2 regions of the Oribacterium sp. P9 genome follow, and region 2 is predicted to be linked to the other one. Evidence: predicted binding sites of a transcription regulator. Region 2 holds the regulator's gene; the other holds the start of a gene.

Region 1 (3,423 bases), on a different contig from region 2:
TTTTAAAAAGAAAAACTGCCGTGCAAGCAGATGTTTCCATCTGCTCGCGCGACAGTTTTTTCTTTTCGCCTATAGCGATATCTGCAAAGCCGAGCGGCTTATGCGTTCTGTTTTCTGCCTTATGCAGCAGCCTTGGTCTCGGCTGGAGTCTCAGCGGTGCCAGCATGGGCAGCAGCGTTCTGACCTGCGATACGGCCGAATACGGTGAAGTCTGCAACTGCGTTTCCGCCGAGACGGTTTGCACCGTGTACGCCTCCGGTAACCTCACCGGCAGCATAGAGACCTGGGATCACAGCATCCTGCTCATTCAGAACCTCGGTGGAGGTGTTGATCTTTACACCACCCATGGTGTGGTGAACACCAGCGGTAACCTTGATTGCGTAGTATGGAGCAGTATCAAGCGGGTTTGCGAAGGAGGTACGGTTGAAGTCCGGATCCTTCTTGTCAGCGACATAGCCATTCCACTTCGTCATGGTCTCCTCGAAAGCAGCAGCGTCTACGCCCATCGCCTCTGCGAGTGCCTTGTAATCCTCACCGGTAACGGTGTAGCCCTTCTTGATGTAGCCCTGGATAACGGCAGAAGCGTCTACCATCTTCTGGTCTACAACGAGCCATGAGTAGGAGTCGGTCTGTGCGATCTCTGCAGCAGATACGACATCACGTGTACCAACCTCATCGATGAAACGCTGACCCTCGGCGTTTACGAGGATCGCACCGTCACCACGGAGACCCTCGGTGATGAGTGCAGCGGTGTCATACTGAACGGTCGGGTGAATCTGGATCTGATCCATATCGACGGTAGCAGCACCGACCTCGGTTGCCATCTCGATACCCTGACCCTGGATTCCAGGTGCGTTGGTGGTCATAAAGCCCTTGAGCTCCGGCTTGTACTGCTCAACCATCGCAAGGTTTGCACCGAAACCACCAGATGTAAGAACAACAGAAGCAGCATTTACAGTTACGCTGTTGCCGGTCTTACCGGTTGCGTGGATACCAACTGCCTGATCGCCATCCATGAGGATCTTGTCAGCCGTTGTGTCGAGAAGAAGAGTGATGTTCTCACGATCTTCGATGTTCTTCTCGAGGATCGGGATGAGGTAAGCACCGACAGCGAGGGTCTTGCCGTTCTCATCTACCGGACGGTGGATACGCTTTACGGAAGCACCACCGAAAGAACCAACGTTGTGCATCTCTGCGCCGATGGTGTCGAGCCAGTCGATCGCATCTGCAGACTCACTGCAGAGGGTCTTTACGAGATCGAAGTTGTTCAGGCCCTTGCCACCGATCATGGTGTCCAGCTCGAAGAGCTCTACAGAATCGAAGTAACCGGTCGGGTTTGCCTGATAATCTGCGTACTGCTTCTCGACGGTCTCTGCAAGTGCGGTGATGTCCGCGTTATCTGCGTACTTCTCCTTCGCAGTTGCAAGCTTCGCCTCTACACCGGCATCCTCACCGAACTCGTTCTCATCCTGCCACTTGGTCTTTGCAGCATTGAGACCACCGGTTGCACGTACGGAGTTACCGCCGACCATCGCCTGGGACTCTACGAGCACAACGGTCTTACCAGCGTCTGCTGCCTCGATCGCTGCCGTCATACCGGCACCGCCGGCACCGACGATAACGACATCTGCGTCGAGTGTCTGATCCTCTGCCTTCGCAGCAGTGGCGATCTCGTTCTCGAAATCAGCCGGATCGAAGCCCGCGCTCTTGATCGCTGCCTTTACAGCCTCGATGATGGCGTTGGATGTATTGGTCGCACCGGAAACGGCGTCTACCTTTACGCTGTTGTTCTCGATCATCTTGCCCGGGATCTCCGCGATGGCCTTATCACCGATACCCTCGGTCTCCTGCTGCTCGGTAACCTCGATCTTGTAGAGCTTATCCTTCGTCATGGTAACCTCTACCGTTACGTCACCGTTGTTTCCCTTCGCTGTACCGGTCGCGGTCACAGCGTCTGCAGGAATCTCGCCTGCTGCCTCTGTCGCAGCAGCGGTGGTCGTTGCCTCTGTCGCAGCTGCCGTCGTCTCGGTCTTGCTGGAACCACACGCTGTCACCAGAAGGCTGGCAGCTGCTGCGAATCCAAGCACCAGATTCATTTTTTTCATGTCTTTTTCCTCTCTCTGTTTCTGCCAATGCTTCCACTTGACACCGGAGCCTATACGTAGTGGAGCGGCATAGATGCGCGCATCCGGCTCCTTTTGATATTTTTTTATCATTGGCGTGGACTACTATAGCATAGAGTGAATTTTTCGTAAATCTATTTACTTACGAAATTAGCTTTAGTAAGTAAAAAAAGTTGTGCTTTTTAAATAAGCGCCTGTGTCAGCAGCAGGCGGGCGGCGCAGGATGTAGACATTGGCCCCCAGAAAAAGGGCTTGCGCATCACGGAGGGATTCGCTAGAATGTAGACGTAATCAAAAATAGTTCTTCAGGGCGAGGTGTGATTCCTCACTGGCGGTAAAGTCCGCGACCCTGCTCACCCGGGCAGGCTGAATCGGTGAAACTCCGGTACCAACAGTATAGTCTGGATGGAAGAAGAGTGTAGTGATGACGATATCTCTGTCCCTGAGTGTATGCTCAGGGACTTTTTTATGCTGGCAGCGGGCTGATCCCGGCGGGCACAGCGATTTTACGTCGCCTCCTTACTCACTTGAAGAATCACGCGTGGCTTTCTGCATGGGACTTTGGCCTGCCTGACGCAGTCCCGGCGTGCCGGAAGAAACACAGTACACGAAATGTGGAGGAGAAACATCATGAAAGACGTAAAAAACACCCGTTACATCGCCGCGGTCGGTATCCTGTCCGCGATTGCCTTCGTGCTTCAGCTCATCGAGATCCCGGTCCCGATGTTCATGCCGACCTTTATCAAGTTTGACTTCTCGGATCTGCCGGCCCTGATCGGTGCCTTCGCGTATGGTCCGGTCGCTGGTATCCTGATCGAGCTCATCAAGAACCTCCTGCACTCGATGGCTTCCCAGAGCTTCGGTGTCGGTGAGATCTCCAACTTCATCCTCGGTGCCGTGATGACCGCGGTGGCCGGTGGCATCTACCAGCATAAGAAGACGAAGCAGGGTGCCATCCTCGGTTCCCTCGCCGGTGCTGTCGTGATGGGCCTCGTATCTGTTCCGTCCAACTACTTCGTTGTGTATCCGGTTTACTACAACTTCATGCCGGAGGAGGTCATCCTCGCAGCCTACCAGGCACTCATCCCATCGATGAAGAGCATCCTTCAGTGCCTCCTCTGCTTCAACCTTCCGTTTACGATCGTGAAAGGACTTCTTGACGTAGTGATCACATTTGTTGTATATCCTTATATCAGTCCGATTCTTCACGGAAGGAAATAATAGGTATATATGAAAGCACTGTTTTTTGATGTGGATGGCACACTGATCGATGAAGTAAAGCACGAGATCCCGGCGAGCA
Region 2 (3,423 bases):
ACCATGGTTTCCAATGGTCCGGAGAGACACGAGATTCTGAAGAGAACCCCGAAGATCTGATCGCGTGACAAATACTAGTATAAACGAGGCGCCCATTGCATCACTGCAATGGGCGCCTCGTTTTTATGGGTATAGATGAAGGGGTACGATGTGTTATACTCCGACCCGAAGATCAGGGATCGGAGTGGGAGATATCCGGGCCGAACCCGAAATTACTTAGCGGCCTGATTTTCCTTTTCAAGCGTCGTTCTGAATTCTTCCTTTATGTCTGCGAGCAGTGCCGGCTCGGTGATGAGCTCATACGCGGCACCGGCCAGGATCTTCGCACCGTAGAAGATTGCCTTGTGTGCTTCCTCGGTTTTACCGGCGTCGAGATATGCCTGGGAGTGCGCGGTCGAACCCTCCGGAACGAAGGCGATGCGGGCACAGGTACCAGGTACACGGCGCATGACATTGCCGAAATCCGTCGAACCGGTCTGCGCTCTCGGCGGGGCGATCCGCGGTGCGCCGATCTCTTCGGCCTGCTTCATCACGAGATCGTTCAGTCGGATGACCGGAATCTTATTATCGACTTCCTTCTCGCGGATGATTTCCACCTCGGTTTCGGTCATCATCGCCGCGCCCTGGAGAATCTTTTCGAAGCGTGTGCAGACGTTGTCGAGGTAAGCGCGGTTATAGGAACGCACGTAGAAGCTCGCCTCCGCATAGGCCGGCACGACATTGGCCGGTGTGCCGCCGCAGTTGGTGACTGTATAATGGATCTTCACGTCGGATGCGACGTGCTCACGTAAAAACTCAACGCCCTGGAAGGCGAGGATGAGGCCATCCAGCGCACTGCGACCCTTTTCCGGGCGGAGCGCAGCGTGCGCACTGGTGCCGTGGTAGATTACCTTATACTTCGAGTTCGCGAGAGACTTCACATCCACCTGCGTATTCGGACCGCCGTGCATCATGAAGGCCACGTCGAGATCGGTGAAATCGCAGCCGTTCCGGATCATCTGGATCTTGCCGCTGATGCTTTCCTCGGCAGGGGTTCCGTAGACCGTGATGGTATAGGCCTGGTCCAGGTCTGCTTCTTTTAATGCCTTCGCCGCAGCGAGGATGGATGGACCCTGCAGATGATGACCGCAGGCGTGTCCGAGGCCTGGAAGCGCGTCATACTCACAGAGCAGTCCGATGTTCGGGCCGCCGTTCCCGTGGTGATAGACTGCCTTAAATGCGGTCGGGACACCCGCAATGCCGGTTTCGACCTCGAAGCCTTCGCGCATAAGCCACTGTGTCAGAACGTCAAGGGCATGAAACTCCTCCATGCCGGTTTCCGGGTGATCGAAGATATCGTCGGCCATCGCGATCAGCTCTTCCCGAACGCCATCGATCGTTTGAAATAATCTTTCCTTCAAATTAAAAGCACCTCCGTTTTTTGATGAGCCCATTATACAGGGCAGCGGAAGTGCTTGTAAAATATAGAAAACAAAAGATTATTATTTATACTTATTTAACAATATATTTGTTAAGAATTCTACAACTTGCCTTTGACATCTATTTCACAGGATTGTATAATTTAGAACGAAATCTATGATTTTGTATGCAATATCTACAAAATCATATCACAGGAGAGCGCATTAACATGGCAAAGAAAGAAATATCACAGGCGGTTATCCAGAGACTTCCTAGATATTATCGATATCTCGAGGATCTCATGGATCAGGGGATCGAGCGCATTTCGTCGAACGAATTAAGTAAGCGGATGAAGCTCACGGCGTCGCAGATCCGTCAGGACCTCAATAACTTCGGCGGCTTCGGTCAGCAGGGCTACGGCTACAACATCCGAAATCTGCATGATGAGATCGCGAAGATCCTGAACATCGATGAGGAGCATGAGATGATCATCGTCGGAGCCGGTCACTTAGGACAGGCACTGGCGAACTATACAAATTTCCGAAAGCGCGGCTTCATCGTAAGAGCTATCTTCGATCAGGACCCGACGGTTATCGGTACCCGGGTAGGCGATGTCGAGGTGCTTCCGATGGAGAAGATCGATGAGGTCGTGAAGGCATCCAATGTCAAGATGGCAGCGGTCTGCATCCCGAAGACACCGGCCGTGAAGGTAGTCGAGCAGCTGATCGCCGACGGCGTCGTTGGTATCTGGAACTTCGCGCACGTCGATCTCGAGGTTCCGGATGATGTCGTCATCGAGAACGTGCATCTCTCCGAGTCGCTGATGCGTCTCAGCTACCGTATGGGTGAAGCCTACGGACGGAAAGAAGCGGAGGACGAGGCATAAGATGGTGATCGGTATCGGCACCGACATCCTGGAAATCAGCCGTATCGAAAGTACCCGGCGAACAGGCACGGAGACTCGTATTTTTACGGAGCATGAGCGCCGGCAGGCATCTGGAAGAGATTCCATGCTTGCCGGTGATTTTGCATGTAAGGAGGCGGTCGCGAAGTGCTTCGGCACCGGCTTCCGCGGCTTCCGCCCGATCGACGTCGAGGTGCTCCGGGATGAACTCGGGAAACCCTATGTCGTGCTTCACGGCGCTGCCCGCACACTGTATGACGAGCTGGGCGGACGCTCGATTCAGGTCTCGATCTCCGACACGAAGGAGCTCGTCATCGCATTTGCCATACTGGAGGGCACAGATGGACACAGACAAGACGACCTATCTCAGGAAGATTCCGGCACGCCGGAGCGACAGTAATAAGGGAACCTACGGAAAGATCCTCGTGGCCGCCGGCTCGGAGGGCATGTGTGGTGCCGCTTACCTCGCCGGTCTCGCCGCCTATCGCAGCGGCGCCGGCCTCGTGCGCATCCTGACCCCTGCGTCGAACCGCCTCATCGTGCAGTCCCTGCTTCCGGAGGCGATCTTCACCGGCTACGATTCGGACAGTAATTTCCGGGTCCTGTCCGAGGCCAATGTCTCCTGGGCGGACATCCTCGTGCTGGGGCCAGGTCTCGGCACCGAGGCGCTGAGCGTGACGCTCGTTCGCGAGCTGCTGCAGGCCATCGCAGCGCAGTGTGATGCAACGCCGTCGAAATGGCTTGGGAAATTCCCGCTTCTGCTGATCGACGCAGACGGCCTCAATATCCTGAGCGTCCGTCCGGAGCTCATGCAGCTCGTCGACCAGATCGCACGGCAGATCCCGGTGGTCGTCACGCCACACCCGATGGAGATGGCGCGCCTCTCTGCGGTTTCGCTACAGGAGATCCTTCAGTGCCCGGCCCACGCGGCGGAAGCATTGGCCGCGGCACATGGCACCATAACCGTGATGAAGGGCTCGGAAACCATCGTCCTGGATGCCGACGGACACGCCTTCCAGAACCTGGAGGCGAGCCCGGCCCTCAGTAAAGGCGGCTCCGGCGACGTCCTGTCCGGTGCCATCGCCGGCGTCTATGCCGTCCTGCGCGCCGACCGAATCGAC

Evidence for each region. The regulator Rex, encoded in region 2, represses fermentation and respiration genes when NADH is low (regulators of the CRP and FNR family bind a similar motif). The targets are predictions, from matches to a motif close to ATTGTTAANTANTTAACAAT.
Region 1: ACK8P7_RS09615 (flavocytochrome c) is a predicted target of Rex. The motif match lies at 2,198-2,217, and genes of this name have one in related genera.

What each region holds. Positions count from the first base shown of each region.
Region 1 is NZ_JBKEIS010000019.1:12,338-15,760, forward strand. It holds gene ACK8P7_RS09615 (flavocytochrome c) at 120-2,105, opposite strand; FMN riboswitch at 2,421-2,544, shown strand; gene ACK8P7_RS09620 (ECF transporter S component) at 2,754-3,344, shown strand; gene ACK8P7_RS09625 (HAD-IIB family hydrolase) at 3,354-3,423, shown strand, end outside.
Region 2 is NZ_JBKEIS010000018.1:1,704-5,126, forward strand. It holds gene ACK8P7_RS09360 (adenylosuccinate synthase) at 1-60, shown strand, start outside; gene ACK8P7_RS09365 (M20 family metallopeptidase) at 213-1,400, opposite strand; gene ACK8P7_RS09370 (redox-sensing transcriptional repressor Rex) at 1,628-2,284, shown strand; gene acpS (holo-ACP synthase) at 2,286-2,702, shown strand; gene ACK8P7_RS09380 (NAD(P)H-hydrate dehydratase) at 2,644-3,423, shown strand, end outside.